DNA from 4 places in the Streptomyces sp. SCSIO 30461 genome. Region 2 is predicted to be linked to each of the others. Evidence: riboswitches for the same ligand, from Rfam matches in the RefSeq annotation. Region 2 holds a riboswitch; each other region holds the start of a gene.
What was found. Region 2 has a riboswitch for cobalamin ahead of V1460_RS15665 ((2Fe-2S) ferredoxin domain-containing protein). Riboswitches for the same ligand answer to the same signal wherever they lie in the genome.

Region 1 (4,192 bases), 4.5 Mb from region 2:
ATGGTGGCCCGCTCGACATACCGCGCGTCGTCGAGGCGCCCCGCGCGCCGCAGCGCCCGCCGCACCGCAGGGAACGTACGTCCCAGCTTCATCACCACCGCGGAGTCGGTGGCGGCGAGCCGGGCCGTCAGCTCCTCCTCGGGCAGCGTGCCCGGGATGATCGTCAGGACTTCCTCGGCTTCGCACAGCGGCTCCCCGAGCCGGGCCGCCGCCGCGCTCACCGAGGTGATGCCGGGGACGACCTCGGTCGGATAGCGGTGCGCGAGCCGCTTGTGCATGTGCTGGTACGAGCCGTAGAACAGCGGGTCGCCCTCGGCGAGCACGGCCACGGTGCGGCCGGCGTCGAGATGGGCCGCCAGCCGCGCCGCCGCCTCCTCGTAGAAGTCGTCCAGTGCGCCCCGGTAGCCGCCGGGGTGGTCGGTGGTCTCCGTGGTGATCGGGTACATCAGGCGCTCCTCGACATGGTCGGAGCGCAGGTGCTTCGCCACGATCGAGCGGGCGATGGAGCGCCCGTGCCGGGCGCAGTGGTACGCGACGACATCCGCCTCCGCGATGACCTCGACGGCCCGGAGGGTCATCAGCGAGGGGTCGCCGGGGCCGAGCCCGACCCCGTACAGCCGCCCGGTGCCCTGTGTCTGCGCGCTCACTCCGCCTCACTCGCCATCGCGTTGATCGCCGCGGCGGCCATGGCGCTGCCGCCCCGCCGCCCGCGTACCACCAGATGTTCCAGCCCCGAAGGATGCGCGGCAAGCGCGTCCTTGGACTCGGCCGCGCCTATGAAGCCCACCGGGATGCCGATCACGGCGGCCGGGCGGGGCGTCCCCTCCTCGATCATCTCCAGGAGCCGGAACAGCGCGGTGGGCGCGTTGCCGACGGCGACGACCGCGCCGTCCAGGCGGTCGCGCCACAGTTCGAGCGCGGCCGCGCTGCGGGTGGTGCCGAGCTCGGCGGCGAGCGCCGGGACCTTCGGGTCGGAGAGTGTGCAGACCACGTCGTTGCCGGCGGGCAGCCGCTTGCGGGTGACGCCGCTGGCGACCATCTGCGCGTCGCACAGGATCGGCGCACCGGCGCGCAGCGCCTCGCGGGCGCGGGCCACCACGCCGGGTGAGTAGGCGAGATCGCGGACGAGGTCGACCATGCCGCAGGCGTGGATCATCCGCACCGCGACCTGGCTGACGTCGGCGGGGAGCGCGGCGAGGTCGGCCTCGGCGCGGATGGTGGCAAAGGACTGGCGGTAGATCTCCGCCCCGTCCTTCTCGTAGTCGAACACGGTCTTCTTCTCGCTCATCTCGGTGGACAGGTACGGGAATCGGTACGGGCTGCGGCGACGGCGCCGGCGAGCCGCGCACCGGGCGATACGGATACGGATACGGGGCTGCCGTGGACGCTCACCCGGTAGGTGCCGTCCGGGGAGGCCAGGACATCCACGTAGTCCCCCCGCGGATGGCCGCAGCGGCGCTCGCAGCCGGACCAGTACACGGGGATGCCCTGGCCGTCGACCGGGGTGGCCTCGGCGTCGGCCCTGACGTCGGCGAGGGACTTGGCGCATCCGGGCCGCCCGGTGCAGGCGCCGACCCCGTACCGGGGCGAGTCGGTGCCGACGACGAACCCGGCCCGCCCGAGTGCGTCCAGCCGCGCTCGGGCGGCGGCGGCATCCGTGAACCCCGGCACCACGACCCCGCGCCACGGAGTGAGCCGGACGCCCTCGGCGGGCGCGGGCAGCAGCGCCCGCGCCTGGGCGGAGCTGAGCCGCCCGAGCGGCGCGACCGCGGACACCGCCCAGCCGCGCGGGCCCGCCACGATCCCGGGCAACGGACCTGGGACGTACCCGGGCAACGGACCCGGGTACGAGGGCCCGGCCGGAGGGACCGGCAGAGCTTCCGCCGCCACCCCCGCCCGCTCAAGCCGCTCGCCCACCGCGAGGTGCAGCCCGGCCGGCAACTCGCGTACGCGCCAGGCGCCCGTACCCGCTTCGGCCGACGCCGCCAGGAATGCCCGCGCCGCCGCGAGCGCCGCGCGCGGCGCGTCGGAGCCGGCCACACGGAAGGCGTGGCGGGCGATCCGCAGCACCGCTGCGCCGCCTTCGCCTGCGAGCAACGTCACATCGGCGCCGAGCCCCGCCACATCGCCCCGCCCGTCGTCCAGGGCGAACAGGAAACGGCCCGAAAGAGCCGCCGTCCACTCGCTGCCGCACAGCAGTGCGTCCAGTTCGCGGGTCCACAACTGCACGTCGGCGAAGCCCAGTCCGTCCAGTCCGGCAAGCGGCGATGCCACCACGTTGCGAACCCGCTCATGCGTTTCGGACGGCAGCAGTCCGGCATCCCGCAGCAGGGCCGCGAGCGGTGCCCCGCAGGCGTCCGAGAGCCCGCGCAGCTCCAGATTGCCCCGGGAGGTGATGCTGAGCGATCCATCGCCCAGCCCATCCGAAGCCGCGGCCAGCACAGTAAGCTGATGTTCCGTCAAAAAGCCGCCAGGTAGGCGCAGTCGGGCCAGCCGTCCATCATCGGCCGAGTGCAGCCGCAACGCTCCGGGGCAGGCGTCGCCCCGGTCCCGTATGCGAGGTTCGCCCGGGTCCGCGGGGCTTGTGGGTGTGGGCGGCATGGCGGCGAGCATACCCACGTCGTTCCGGGCAGCCGCTGTGTGTTCCGGGGGCAGCCTCTACTATTCAGGCGGCATGGGGTCTCAGGGCCCCGGGGAGGAAGCCCGGTGTGATTCCGGCGCGGTCCCGCCACTGTGAGCCGGGCCGGTGACGAACGGCGGCCTGGTGAGTCAGGAACTCCCGCCGACCACGACCACCCGGGGCGCGGAAACCCCGAGGAAGGCCTGCGCACGCGATGACGCAAGCGAAGACGACTACGCACGCGAACCCGGCGGACGCGCCGACGATCCTGCTGCTGTCGACCTCCGACACCGACCTGCTCAGCGCCCGCGCCTCGGAAGGCCCGGTCGCGTATCGCTTCGCGAACCCCTCCCGGCTCCCGGTCGGGGGCACCTCCCAGGCCGAAGGCTCCGGGGGAGGCATACTCGGCATGCTGCTGGAGGGCACCAGCCTGGTCGTCGTACGGCTGCTCGGCGGTATCCGCGCCTGGCAGGAGGGTCTGGACGTGCTGCTCGCACAGGACCGGCCGGTGGTCGTCCTCAGCGGTGAACAGGCCCCCGACGCACAGCTGATGGAGACCTCGACCGTTCCGATCGGCATCGCCGCCGAGGCCCACGCCTACCTCGCCCACGGCGGCCCGGACAACCTGGCGCAGCTCGCCCGCTTCCTGTCCGACACCGTGCTGCTCACCGGCCACGGTTTCGAGCCCCCGGCACCCGCGCCCACCTGGGGCCCGCTGGAGCGCGAGGCGAAGGCCGCAGGCAGCGCCGACGGCCCCACCGTCGCCGTGCTCTACTACCGCGCCCACCACATGAGCGGCAACACCGCCTTCGTCGGCACCCTCTGCGACGCCATCGAGGACGCGGGCGGCCGAGCGCTGCCCCTGTATGTGGCGTCCCTGCGTGCTCCCGAGACCGAGCTGCTCGACCGGCTGCGCGGCGCGGACGCCATCGTCACCACGGTGCTCGCCGCGGGCGGCACCAAGCCCGCCGAGGCCCAGGCGGCTGAAATGAATCTCGCGGCGCGAAGTGCCTCGGACAAGGGTGGTGGTGGGCTACGGGCGGGCGACGAGGCCTGGGACGCGGGCGCGCTCGCCGCGCTCGACGTGCCGGTGCTCCAGGCGCTGTGCCTGACCGGTTCGCGCAGTGCCTGGGAGGAGAACGACGAGGGCCTGTCTCCGCTGGACGCCGCGAGCCAGGTCGCGGTCCCCGAGTTCGACGGGCGCCTGATCACCGTCCCGTTCTCCTTCAAGGAGATCGACCAGGACGGCCTCCCGGCCTATGTCGCCGACCCCGAGCGCGCCGCCCGTGTCGCCGGGATCGCCGTACGCCACGCACGGCTGCGCCACATCCCCAACGCCGACAAGCGCCTCGCGCTCGTCCTCTCCGCCTACCCCACCAAGCACTCCCGCATCGGCAACGCGGTGGGCCTCGACACCCCGGCGTCGGCCGTCGCCCTGCTGCGCCGACTCGCCGCCGAGGGCTACGACTTCGGTGCGGAGGACATCCCGGGCCTCGAGTCGGGCGACGGCGACGAGCTGATCCGCGCGCTGATCGAGGCCGGTGGCCACGACCAGGACTGGCTCACCGAGGA
Region 2 (4,192 bases):
CCGCGCGCTTCGCCAGGATCAGCGCATCGATGAAGTCCAGGGGAGCGCCGCCCGGCTTGCCGTCCCGTTTACGCTTCGCCGATTCGATGGCGAGTGCCGCGGCCACCACACCGAGATGGCTGAAACCCTGCGGGAAGTTCCCCAACTGTTCGCCCGAAACCGGGTCGAACTCTTCCGCGAGTAGACCGAGGTCGCTCGCCGAACGGAGCACCGTGGCAAGACGCTTCCCCGCCTCGTCGATACGACCGGTGTAGGCCAGCGCACTGGCCAGCCACAGCGTGCAGAAGAGGAAACTCCCCTCGTGGCCGTTCAGCCCGTCGGCGCCGAGGTAGCGGTACACGTGCCCCTCCCTCGTCAGTTCCGCTTCGATCCGGTCGAGCGTGGCATCGATCCTCGGATCGCCGAGGGGAAGGAATCCTCGCAGGATCAATTGGAGGGCGGAGGCGTCGAGCGCGTCGCCGCCGAAATCCTGGACGAACGCCCCGGTCCGCTGGTCCACCCCGCGGCTCTCGATCTCCTCGCGTATCTCCTCCCGCGCCCGCACCCATCGGGCACGCAGCTCGGGGTCTCTGCTCACCTGCGGGAACCGGTCGATCAGGCATATGCCGGAGTCGACGGCCGCCCAGGCCATGAGCTTCGAGAACACGAAGTGGCGCCGTCCCGAACGGAACTCCCAGATGCCCTCGTCCGGCTCCCGCCACCGGGCGATGTTCAGCTCGACGAGGTCATGCACGAATCCGACCCGCTCCGGCCGGATCCGATCGCCGCGCAGCCGCAGCGCGAAGTTCAGCGCGAGCAGCACTTCGCCGTACATGTCCAGCTGGAACTGCATCCATGCCTCGTTGCCGACCCGCACGGGACGGGAGCCGCGGTAGCCGCCGAGATGGTCCAGGCGGGTCTCGTACAGGGCCCTGTCCCCTGAGACGCCGTACATCGTCCGCAGTTCCTTCGCACTGCCGGCTGTGGTCTCCAGCAGCCAGTCGGCGAAGTGGCGGGCCTCGTCCGTGTAGCCGGTTGCGGTGAGGGTGGCGAGTACGGCCGTGGCGTCGCGGACCCATGTGTAGCGGTAGTCCCAGTTGCGCTCACCGCCGATCTCCTCCGGCAGCGAGGTCGTGGGCGCGGCGATCACGGCCCCGGTGTCCGCGTAGACGAGCCCTTTCAGCACCAGCAGACTGCGCACCACCGCCTCCCGGTAAGGGCCTCGGTAGGTGCACCGGGCGGCCCACCTACGCCAGTACGCCACCGTTGCCTCGACGCGGTCGGCCAGCTCCCGGGCGCTGAGCGGCTCCGGCTCGGGCGCGCCTGGGAGCAGCCGGGTGAGGACCACGTCCACTTCCGCACCGGCGGGGACGGTGGCGTGCGACACGAAGCCGTCGTTCCCCGTCTGCCGGGCCGAGGGTTCCAGTGGGCCCAGACCACTCCGCAGCAGCAGCACTTCGCCGCCACCGGAGGCCCGGAGGGCTCCGTCCGGTGCAGGCGTGAAGGATGCATCGGACCGTGCGTAGTCGAAGGCGGGGAAGAACTCCAGGGTGAGGCCGACCGCGCCCGACACACCGTGAACGTGCCGCTGGAGCACGTGCCCCGGTGGTTTGCGGGCCGGGTGGCCGGGCCGCGCCGGGTCCACGTGGACGGGCAGGCAGTCGGTGACCGTGACGACGCCGCCCGACGTACGAAACGTGGTCTCCAGGACGTTGGTGTCGGGGAGATAGCGCCGAGTCGACGTGTACGCGTCGGTCGTGGGGGCGATGCGGAAGTGCCCCCCGCGTTCCCGGTCGAGTATCCGCGCGAAGACGGAAGGCCCGTCGAATCTGTGGAAGCAGGCCCACTCCACCGACGCGTCGCGTCCGACGAGTGCCAGCGAGTGCCCGTCGCTGAGAAAGGCGAAGTCGGAGATGGGCGGGAATCCCTCGGCACTCATGGATGCGTTCACGCTCGCTCCCGGCTCGCCCGGGATACGTCCGCTGTGGCCGGGCCGACCGTTGTTTTCCCAGCCTACGCCCGTGCCGTGGTCCCGCAATCCGGGCCGCGCACACCTGCGTCGAACCGGCGTCGAACCGTGCCGCGAAGGCCGGGACCGGACAGATCGAGGGCCCCGTGGGGATGGCACCGTGCCGCCTTGTCCGGTGGCGCGGACCGTTCGGCGTGAGCGCGGACCGTCCCGTTCGTACACGAGGTGTTTGAGAGCACACGGAGGTGCACGGCGCGAGCGGCCGTGGTCGCGTGATGCCCGCGTGCCACATTTCGCCACCGGCCGGTACGCACCCGGGGTTATGGCCTGTCGTGTGCGTCTGTCATGATGTCAGGCGAAAAGGCGACGGCGGAACGAGGAAGCCGGTGTGAATCCGGCGCGGTCCCGCCACTGTGATCGGCGAGCGGACCCCGAACAGACCACTGCCCGGATGCGGGTGGGAAGGTCGGGACGAGCATCGACCCGAGAGCCAGGAGACTCACGCGGTCGCCTCCTCGAAGTGACTGGGGCGGATTTCCCCGGAGAGGAGGGCTCGTCGGGATGCCCAGAAGACCATCGACAGCCGGTCCGGTTCCGTGCCGGGTCGTGGTGTGCCGGGACTGCTGCTGTGGCAGCGCCAAAGTGACCGGTGTCGACCACGGCGAACAGATCGCGCGCCTCGCCGAAGAGGCGCCGGTTCGCGTCTCGGACTGCCTCGACGTGTGCGACCAGGCCAACGTGATCGTTGTGCAGCCCTCGTCGGATGGGCGTGCAGCCGGTGGCCGGGCGGCCTGGTTCGCCCTCGTCAACGACACCGCCGCCACTGAGGGCATCGCCGCCTGGGTGCGGGCGGGTGGACCGGGCGTCGCGGCTCGGCCCGTCCTCCTCGATGACCACGCCTTCGCCCCGCCTCGGCGCGCCCGCTCCGAGATGCCCCGTGGCGCGCGCTGAGTCGCGGCCACCGCTCTTTCCACCCTCCTGAGTCCGAGCGCTCCCGGCCGATGCCCGGACGCACAGGACCACTCCTGCGGGAGAGGACCTTCCACATGATGGGCCGGCGCCCGGTATCCCTGCTGTCGGCCATGGCCGCGGCCTTGCTGATATCCGGCTGCGGAGGCACCGTGGAGCGGAAGGAGGCCCCGTCAGCCGATCACGCTGCCAAGGGGTTCCCGGTCACCGTGTCCAACTGCGGTGTGAAGACGACCTATCAGCGTCCGCCGCAGCGTTCGGTGTCGATGAACCAGCACGCGACCGAGGTCATGCTGGCACTGGGGCTGGAGAGGTCCATGGTGGGAACCTCCTGCCTCGACGACAGGATCCTGCCGGAGTACCAGGGCGCCTATGACGGGATCAAGGTCCTGGCGAAGGAGTACCCCTCGTTCGAGGCACTGCTGGCCGCCGAACCGGACTTCGCCTACGGCGGTTTCGCCAGCACCTTCGACGAGAAGGAAGGGCGTGGCCGCGACGCTCTCTCCAAGGCCGGGATCAACTCCTATCTGAACATCGAGGAGTGCCCGTCGGGGCCGGTGACCATGGCCGCCATGGACCAGGAGATCCGGAACGTGGCGAAGATCTTCGGTGTGCCGGACCGGGCGGAGCTGCAGTTGAAGAAGCTCCACGGCACCCTGGACAGCGTCGAGGACAGACTCGCCGACACCGCGCCGATGAAGATCTTCGTCTACGACAGCGGCGACAAGACCGCATTCACCGCCGGTGGCGCCGGCATCGGCAATGAGATGATCAGGCTGGCCGGCGGGATGAACCTCTTCACCGACCTGGACAAGGCGTTCGGTGACGTGTCGTTCGAGCAGGTGGCAGAGCGTGCGCCCGAGGCGATCGTCATCTACGACTACGGCGACCAGTCGGTCGAGGACAAGAAGAAGTTCCTCCTCGCGAACCCGGCGCTGAAGGACGTACCCGCCATCAAGAACAAGCGGTTCGCCGTGCTGCCGCTGTCGTCCACGGTGCTGGGCGTCCGGGTCCCGTCCGGCGTGGATTCCCTATGCCGAGGTCCGCGTCCTTCCGGACGAATTCCACCGGCCGTTCGACCTCCGTCGTCAGCCGGTCACACAGGGCGCTGAGATCGGCCCCGTAGCAGGGGCCGAAATCCAGGGCTCGGGACAGGAAGCCGTGGAGGTCCGGCACGGTGCGGATGACCGTACCCTCGATGACCACCTTCACGATCCTTACCTCAAACGGCCCTGGACCGCGGGGCCGCAGCCCTCCGGCAGACCCCGCACGACG
Region 3 (4,192 bases), 4.4 Mb from region 2:
TCCCTGGCGAACCGGCCCTCGTCACCGAGCCCGGCACGCACCTGGTGCACCCGCTGCTGAGCGAGATCGGCCGTGGTCCCGGAAGCGAACGGAAGTCCCGCCGACGTCTGCGGCCCGAGCAGTGCCAGCACCATCCACAGGGAACCGAGCGCGAAGGTGCCCTGGGTGGCCACGGCGCTGTGCCGCACCACCAGGTGGCTCACCCGGACGACCGCCAGGGATGTGAGCACCAGCAGGGCGAGTACGAGAAGCACCACGCCGACCTCGGCGGCGATGGCGCCGCCCGGGCCGATGGAGTCTTCCAGGAACGACGCGGCGTCGTCGAACAGGATCCAGTCCAGTACGAGGTCGAACGGCCGGTCGAGTGTCGAGAAGAACCCCATGTCGAGGAACTTCAGGATCGTCAGCAGCCCCAGCAGGGCCCCGCCGACCGCCGCTGCGACCCACCTCGCCCGCGCCCGCAGCGCCTGGAGTGCGAGCAGGAGCGCAACGCCGAACAGCCCTTCCACCGGTATGCGGACGAATGCCGCGGGTGTGAGGTGGTCGGGTTTGTTCGGTGCGAGGAGAGCCAGGAACACGAGCAGTACGGCGAGGCCGGTGGTGGTACGCCGGACGGCGCGCGCCGCACCTGGACGCCGTCCGCGCCAGCCGCGAGCGGCGCTGGTGGCGACGGGAGTTTCGGGAGCGGCTTCCGTCGTGCCGGGGATGTCCGCGACACCCGGCATGTCGGGCTGGGTTGTGGCCTGTCTCGGCAGCCGGCCCCTTGTCGGCTGCTCTGCCTGGTCCCGCTGCTCCTGCGGTTCTTTCGGTTCCTGCGGTTCTTTCAGTTGCTGCGGTTGCTGCGGTTCTTGGCGAGAGCGCGTCCAGAGCGGCACCCGAACATCCTTCCGTGCTGGCCCGGTGAGCACGACGGCCCGGACCCGGGAGGCCCGGGGTCGCCGATATCAGTACGGTTCGGCGATGCCATCAGTTCAAGCCGCTGCCCGTGCCCCATGATGGGGCAGCACATTCACTCCGGGAGCCACCCGTGTCTCACATCACCAAGGCGCGCACCGCACGCCGCCTTTCCGTACTCGCCGGCCTCAGCGGTGCCTCGCTCGCGGCCTCGCTCGCCTTCGCCGTCCCCGCGGCGGCGCATGTGGAGGTCGAGGCGGAGGGCGCCGCGGCCCTCGCCCAGAACGTCACGCTGGACTTCAGCGCCGAGTCCGAGTCCGACAGCGCGGGCATCAGCAGGATGGAGGTCATCCTCCCCGAGGGCATCCTCCCGTCCGATGTCACCTTCAAGCAGGGACCGGACGGCTGGAAGTTCGCGACCACCCCGCGCGGTTACACCGTCTCCGGCCCCGCGGTCGGCGTCGGTGACGACGTGGAGTACTCGGTGACCGTGCGGCAGTTGCCCGATGCCGAGTCGCTGGCATTCAAGACCCTCCAGACGTACGGCGACGGGCGCGTCGACCGCTGGATCGAGCTGGAGGAGTCCGGCGGCGGGGAGGGCGACGGCCACAGCCATGGGCACGGCAATCCGGCACCACAACTCGCCCTGAAGCCCGCCGCTCCCGGGGCGAAGCCGGTGGCGCCCAGCCCGAGCGCCGTCGCACCGGAGCAATCTCCGGCGAAGTCGCCGGAGAAGTCCACGGGGAACGCGTCCGGCAAACCCGCGACCGGTAACCAGGGGCCTGAGAGCGCCCAGGACGCCGGGGAAGGCGGCTCGTCGCCCGTACCCGCGCTGGTCATCGGTGCGGTGGTGCTCGCTGCCGTCGCCGGGGGCGGCTACTGGTGGAAGCGCCGGGGCGCCGCTTCCTGAGGTCAGGCGGTGGGCGCCGTGGCGACCAGCCGCAGATTCCACCTTCCGCCGTGCCAGGTGAGGCCGATACCGGACAGCGGTGGCACGTCGAGCCGCCAGAACGCGGGCAGCGGCGCGCCGAGCGCGTACACGCCCGCCGCCCGTACGACCGAGGGCTCGACCACGGCCAGTACGCGCCGTCCGGTGTCCTGGGGCAGATCCCCTGGAAGGGAGTCCAGCCAGCCGCCGATCCGCAGGCACAGTTCCCGCACGGACTCACCGCCATGCGGTGCGGCCGCCGGGTCGGTGGTCCACTGCCGGACCGCTTCGGGGCCCGCTTCGGGCCCCACGCCGGCCAGCACTTCGGTGAGTGAACGGCCCTGCCAGGAGCCGTGGTCCAGGTCGCGCAGCCGGGGTTCGACCGATGCGTCGAGCCCCAGCGCGTCCGCCGTCTGCCCGCACCGTACGGACGGCGCCCGGAGTACGACCGGGGCGGCGGGGAGTGCGGACCGCGCAGCTTCTGCCTCGTGTACGGCCCGTTCGTCGAGCGAACCGCCGCCGAAGCGAGCCTCGCCGCGTACCGAGGGACCCGCTGCGGCGCACAGCAGCGTCAGTCTGACCGACATGCGGACTTCCTTCCGTGTGATGAAGATCGCTGGTCACAGGCCCTATTGGCGGCGGGTTCACGGACCGCTACCCTCTCATCCGAAAGGATGACGGCAGACACGGAAGACCGGTGAGAAACCGGCACGGTCGCGCCACTGTGTGCCAGGCGGTCAGAGTCCCCCCAGGGACGGGGCCGTCGGGTGAGTCAGACCCGTGACCGTCATCGCGTGCACCACCGAAAGCGGGACGCGTGTTCCCGAGGAGGTCCGGTATGGCCCAGTCCGCCATCACACCCGTCGAAATCCCCGTTGGCCAGCCCGTGCTGGTGAAGCTCCCGGTCCGCGTCGTCGCACCCTGGGCCGCCTTCTTCGGGCTGCTGATGCTCGTCATGCTGTACTTCGTCGGCGCCGAACAGGGTGCGTTCTCCGTGTTCTCCGGTGAGGGCGTGCACGAGTGGGTCCACGACGGCCGTCATCTGCTCGGCTTCCCGTGCCACTGACCCGTACTGCTGAACCCATACGTACGGGACAGGACAACCGCACATGAATTCCGCAACTGTAAGGGCCCTGCTCGTCCGCGGCATGCTCGCGGGCGTGCTCGCCGGGCTGCTCTCCTACGGACTGGCCTACCTCATCGGTGAACCGCAGATCGACGCCGCCATCGCGGTCGAGGAGGCGGGCGCGGCCCACCACGGCCACGGCGGTGGCGGTGGCGAGCCGGAGGAGGAACTGGTCAGCCGCGCGGTGCAGGCGACCGCCGGTCTGAGCACGGCTGTTCTGGTCTACGGCACGGCGCTCGGTGGCATCACCGCGCTGGCGCTGTGCTTCGCGCTCGGCCGGTTGGGGGCCTTCGGCGCCCGTGCCACGGCCGCGCTCGTCGCGGCGGGCGGCTTCGTCGCCGTCGCGTTCGTACCGTTCCTCAAGTACCCGGCCAACCCGCCGGCCGTCGGTGACCCGGGGACACTCAACCAGCGCACCGCGATGTTCTTCCTGATGATCGTGTTCAGCGTGCTGCTGCTGATCGGTGCGGTGCTGATCGGCAAGAAGCTGGCACCACGCTGGGGCAACTGGAACGCGACGGTCGCCGCGGGCGCCGTCTTCACCGTGGTGGTGGGTGTCGCGCTGGCCTTTCTGCCGGCGGGCGACGCGACCCCGGAGCACTTCCCGGCCGATGTCCTGTGGCAGTTCAGGCTGGCGTCGCTCGGCGTCCAGGCGCTGCTCTGGGCAGCGCTCGGGCTGATCCTCGGCGAGTTCGCCCAGCGGGTGCTCGAGCCCAAGGCCGCCGCGTCGCAGGGGCCGCGCGAGTCGGCAGCCCCGGTGGCCGTGAACTGACGGTACCGGCAGGCGATCACGACGATGGACCCCGCCCGGGGGCGCGCCGGGGCGGGGTCCTTCTCGTTGGTCATGTCATTCGTCGGACGTCGGTCGAGTCATATGAGAGGACCCGTCATATGAGAGGACCCGCGCGCCGTACGAGGACCGCGTGTCACACGAGGACCCGCGCGGGCCGCCGTGTGAGATGCGTGGTGAGGAAGGCCCATACCGCGGGTGCCATCCACTGGGCCGGGTCCTCGTCGCCGCACGGACTCAGGTTCGCGAGCTTCCCCTGAGGGAGTGCGCGGGCCAGCTCCCCGGCGGTGCCCGGGATGACAAGGGTGGGTACGCGGACGGTGGAGAGGTCGATGCCGTCGGGGGCGTCGATGCCCTCACCGACGGCGCCGAGCACCTCGTCGGCGTCGATGACGACCGCGGCCCCGAACGGCTCGGGATGGTCGGCCGCCGCTCGCAGCGCGACGACGGCTCC
Region 4 (4,192 bases), 1.9 Mb from region 2:
GCCCGGCAGGGAGCTCGCGGTGAGCCACACCCGGCACATCCACTCCAGCTGGGCGGTGCGGTCGTACGCCTGGTCGAGCGAGGCGCCGTAGGTCACGGTGCCGTGATTCCCGAGCAGGCAGCCGGTACGGTCCGCGAGGGCGTCGAGCATTCGGGTCGCGAGCTCTTCGGTGCCGTAGAGCGCGTACGGGGCCACGCGGACGGGCCCGCCGAGTGCCGCCGCCATGTAGTGGATCAGCGGCAGCTCGGTGACAAGCGTCGACACGGCGGTGGCATGCACGGCGTGGGTGTGCACGACGGCGGCGGCATCGGTGGCCCGGTATATCGCCAAGTGCATCGGCAGCTCGCTGGTGGGGGTCAGCTCACCCAGCACACGGCGGCCCTGCAGATCCACGCCGACTGCATCCTGCGGCCCGAGCCGGTCGTAGGGCACTCCGCTCGGTGTGACCAGGACGACATCGCCCGTGTCAACGGGCACACGCACGGAGACATTGCCGGAGGTTCCGACCACGAGTCCGTCCGCGACGGTCCTGCGGGCGGTGGCCACGAGACCCGCCCACGCCCGCGCGACCGGCCCGCCCTGGGCCTCATCGCCCTGCCCGCACCACTCACCCCGTTGCCGCCCACTCATGTGCTGATCATGTCAGGGACCAGGGAAATCCGCGCCGCACGAGCCTCCCCCCGCAAGCGGAACGGCCGTACCCTTCCAGGAGTCACTCCTGAGCCGTGCTGAGTTCACCTTCCGTTCACTCAGGTTGCCTACGTTCGACCGGCCACTGACGTCCAATAGAAGCCTGGGTAAATGGAAAACATCACGCTTCTCCTCGGGATCGTGATCATCACCGCTCTCGTGTTCGATTTCACGAACGGTTTCCACGACACCGCCAACGCGATGGCGACAACCATCTCGACCGGGGCGCTCAAGCCGAAGACGGCGGTGGCCATGTCCGCCGTGCTGAACCTCGTCGGCGCCTTCCTGTCCGTCGAGGTCGCCAAGACGATCTCCGGCGGGCTCATCAGCGAAGACGGCATCCGCACGGAAGTGATATTCGCCGCGCTCGTCGGCGCGATCCTGTGGAACCTCCTCACCTGGCTGCTCGGTCTGCCGTCCAGCTCGTCGCACGCCCTGTTCGGCGGCCTCATCGGCGCAGCCGTGATGTCCGCAGGCTTCTCGGCCGTCAACTACGGGACGATCGTCACCAAGGTGCTGATCCCCGCCGTCGCAGCGCCGGTGGTCGCCGGTCTCGCGGCGTTCCTCGCCGCCAGGCTGACGTACAAGATCGGCAACGGGGCGAACGACAAGGCGACCACCAAGGGCTACCGGACGGGTCAGATCGCCTCGGCCGGACTGGTCTCCCTGGCGCACGGCACCAACGACGCCCAGAAGACCATGGGGGTCATCACCCTGGCTCTGGTCACCGGCGGCGTCCTCGTCCCGGGCTCCAACCCCCCGATGTGGGTCATCGTCTCCGCCGGTCTGGCCATCGCACTGGGCACCTACCTCGGCGGCTGGCGGATCATCCGCACCATGGGCAAGGGACTGACCGACCTCCAGCCGCAGCAGGGCTTCGCCGCCCAGACCAGCGCCGCGACGGTCATCCTCGCTTCCTCGAACCTGGGCTTCTCGCTCTCCACCACCCAGTCGTGCTCCGGCGCCGTGATGGGCGCGGGCCTCGGCCGCAAGGGCGGTGTGGTCCGCTGGTCCACCGCCACCCGGATGTTCGTCGCCTGGGGCCTCACCCTTCCGGCGGCCGGCCTGGTCGCCGCCGCTGCCGAGTTCCTCACCAGTCAGGGCACCTGGGGCACAGTCGCCGTCGCCGTCCTGTTGGTCGCGGGCTCGGGCGCCATCTGGGCCGTGTCGCGCCGCAAGCCGATCGACCACACCAACGTCACCGCGGACGAGACCGCCGGGGACACCGGGGCTCCGGGTGTGGTGACCACTGCCATCGCGGCCGTGACCCCGCCGCCCACCGTCGCGACGGCCGAAGAGCTGAAGGCCACCATCCCGGCTCCTGCCGGCGAGTCCGCCCCCGCCCCCGCCGCTTCGGTGTGAGGGAAGTAAGGGAAGTAAGGGAAAGCGAATCAGCATGAAGATCGACTGGGCAGCTCTGGGCTCCGTCTTCGGCGTGAGTCTCGTTGTGACCGTCGCCCTGGTGGGCCTGTTCACTCTGGGCATCGCGGGCCTCTCCAAGCAGGAGGCAGCCGCCGCGCAGGGAGGCTCCGCTGGCCTTGCGCGCACGGGCGCGTACGCCTGCTTCGCTCTGTGCGCAGCGGCCGTGGCGTACGGGATCTATCTGATCGTGGCCTGACGACCGGACCGGGCGACCGGTAACGACGGTCGGTCGGCACAGCAACACGCCGGGAGCCGGACACCCCCGAGGGGTGTCCGGCTCCCGGCGTGTATGTACCCGTCGGAACCCCGATGTGGGCCTGCGCACACGGTCCCGTCGCAGGTCAGCGGCGAGTTGACGGGTGTTCGCGGCCCATGGTGGACTTCCGGGGCCACTTACGGCGGCAGAAGAGGAAGCCGGTGCGAATCCGGCGCGGTCCCGCCACTGTCACGGCATCCACCCCCTCACCGGGGCGTGTGCCGAAGCCAGGAACTCTCTACCGTCGGATCACGTCGAGCCAGGGCGCGGACCCTGAGTGAGGACGAACATGCCTGCCGAGCAGCGGGCGCCGGGGGGACTTGTCCCTGCTGTCGCTGTCCCTGCCATCACGTTCGCGTACGGTGCGACGGCCGGAATCGCCGGCGACCTGCTCTTCGGCGATCCCCGCCGTGGCCACCCGGTCGCCGTCTTCGGCCGGGCCGCGAGTGCCGTCGAGCGCGGGCTCTGGCGCGACCATCGCGGCTGGGGCGCCCTGCACACAGCGGTGTGCGCCGGGGGCGCGATCACCGCGGCTGCGCTGGCGGCCGCTTCCGTACGCCGTTCCCGTACGGCTTCCCTGGCTCTGACCGCCGCCGCCACCTGGGCCGTCGTCGGCGGTACGACGCTCGGCCGGGAGGCCAGGGCGATCGGCGGAGCACTCGAAGCGGGCGACATCGAGACCGCACGGGAAAGGCTGCCTCATCTGTGCGGCCGTGATCCGCAAGCCCTGGACGGTCCGGGAATCGCCCGCGCCGTCGTGGAATCCGTCGCCGAGAACACCTCGGACGCCGTGGTCGGCGCGCTGGTGTGGGGCGCGGTCGCGGGAGTGCCCGGCCTCGTGGGCTTCCGTGCCGTGAACACCCTGGACGCCATGGTGGGCCACAAGTCGCCCCGCTACCGGCGCTACGGCTGGGCGTCGGCCCGGCTCGACGACGTGTCGGGCTGGCCCGGCGCCCGGCTGACCGCGGGCCTCGCGGTGCTGGCGGGCGACGACCCGCGCGGTGCCGTACGCGCCTGGCGTGCGGATGCCGCGAAGCATCCCAGTCCCAACGCGGGTCCGGTGGAAGCGTCGTTCGCGGGCGCGCTCGGGGTACGTCTCGGGGGGACGCTCTCGTACGGCGGGCGCGTCGAGCACCGGCCCGTGCTCAACGCCCCGGGCAGGTCCGTCGGGGTGGCGGACATCGAGCGCGCGGTGCGGCTGTCGCGCCGCGTGGGGCTGCTGGCCCTCGCGGTGTGCGCAGGCGCACGACTCGGTCTGGGAGCGGCGGCGACCATGAGGGGGAGGCGGAAGTGAGCGGCGGAGGACTGCTGATCGCGGGGACCACGTCGGACGCGGGCAAGAGCGTCGTCACGGCGGGGATCTGCCGCTGGCTGGTGCGCCGGGGAGTGAAGGTCGCCCCTTTCAAGGGGCAGAACATGTCGCTCAACTCCTTCGTCACCCGCGAGGGAGCCGAGATCGGGCGCGCCCAGGCCATGCAGGCCCAGGCGGCGCGCGTGGAGCCGTCGGCGCTGATGAACCCGGTGCTGCTCAAACCGGGGAGCGACCGCTCGAGCCAGGTCGTGCTGATGGGCAAGCCGGTGGGCGAGCTGAGCGCACGCGGGTACCACGGGGGGAGGCAGCAGACGCTGTTCGAGCCGGTCGTGGAGTGTCTGGAGAAGCTGCGCAGCACCTATGACGCCGTGATCTGCGAAGGCGCCGGCAGCCCCGCCGAGATCAATCTGCGGCGCACCGACATCGTGAACATGGGCATCGCCCGGGCCGCCCGGCTTCCCGTGATCGTGGTCGGGGACATCGACCGGGGCGGGGTGTTCGCACAGTTCTTC

Region 1: linked by a shared signal. The riboswitch ahead of cobN (cobaltochelatase subunit CobN) and the one ahead of V1460_RS15665 ((2Fe-2S) ferredoxin domain-containing protein) in region 2 are both predicted to bind cobalamin.
Region 3: linked by a shared signal. The riboswitch ahead of V1460_RS35870 (CbtB-domain containing protein) and the one ahead of V1460_RS15665 ((2Fe-2S) ferredoxin domain-containing protein) in region 2 are both predicted to bind cobalamin.
Region 4: linked by a shared signal. The riboswitch ahead of V1460_RS24510 (cobalamin biosynthesis protein) and the one ahead of V1460_RS15665 ((2Fe-2S) ferredoxin domain-containing protein) in region 2 are both predicted to bind cobalamin.

What each region holds. Positions count from the first base shown of each region.
Region 1 is NZ_CP146101.1:8,015,583-8,019,774, reverse strand. It holds gene V1460_RS36055 (precorrin-2 C(20)-methyltransferase) at 1-647, opposite strand, end outside; gene V1460_RS36050 (precorrin-8X methylmutase) at 644-1,288, opposite strand; gene V1460_RS36045 (cobalamin biosynthesis protein CobG) at 1,285-2,613, opposite strand; cobalamin riboswitch at 2,660-2,798, shown strand; gene cobN (cobaltochelatase subunit CobN) at 2,835-4,192, shown strand, end outside.
Region 2 is NZ_CP146101.1:3,549,509-3,553,700, forward strand. It holds gene V1460_RS15660 (glycoside hydrolase family 15 protein) at 1-1,930, opposite strand, end outside; cobalamin riboswitch at 2,268-2,470, shown strand; gene V1460_RS15665 ((2Fe-2S) ferredoxin domain-containing protein) at 2,510-2,899, shown strand; gene V1460_RS15670 (ABC transporter substrate-binding protein) at 2,995-4,029, shown strand.
Region 3 is NZ_CP146101.1:7,980,015-7,984,206, reverse strand. It holds gene V1460_RS35885 (sulfatase) at 1-725, opposite strand, end outside; gene V1460_RS35880 (DUF1775 domain-containing protein) at 1,028-1,804, shown strand; gene V1460_RS35875 (histidine phosphatase family protein) at 1,807-2,409, opposite strand; cobalamin riboswitch at 2,452-2,621, shown strand; gene V1460_RS35870 (CbtB-domain containing protein) at 2,661-2,888, shown strand; gene V1460_RS35865 (CbtA family protein) at 2,932-3,720, shown strand; gene V1460_RS35860 (alpha/beta hydrolase) at 3,875-4,192, opposite strand, start outside.
Region 4 is NZ_CP146101.1:5,468,273-5,472,464, forward strand. It holds gene V1460_RS24495 (class II aldolase/adducin family protein) at 1-630, opposite strand, end outside; gene V1460_RS24500 (inorganic phosphate transporter) at 802-2,052, shown strand; gene V1460_RS24505 (hypothetical protein) at 2,087-2,308, shown strand; cobalamin riboswitch at 2,472-2,626, shown strand; gene V1460_RS24510 (cobalamin biosynthesis protein) at 2,658-3,662, shown strand; gene V1460_RS24515 (cobyric acid synthase) at 3,659-4,192, shown strand, end outside.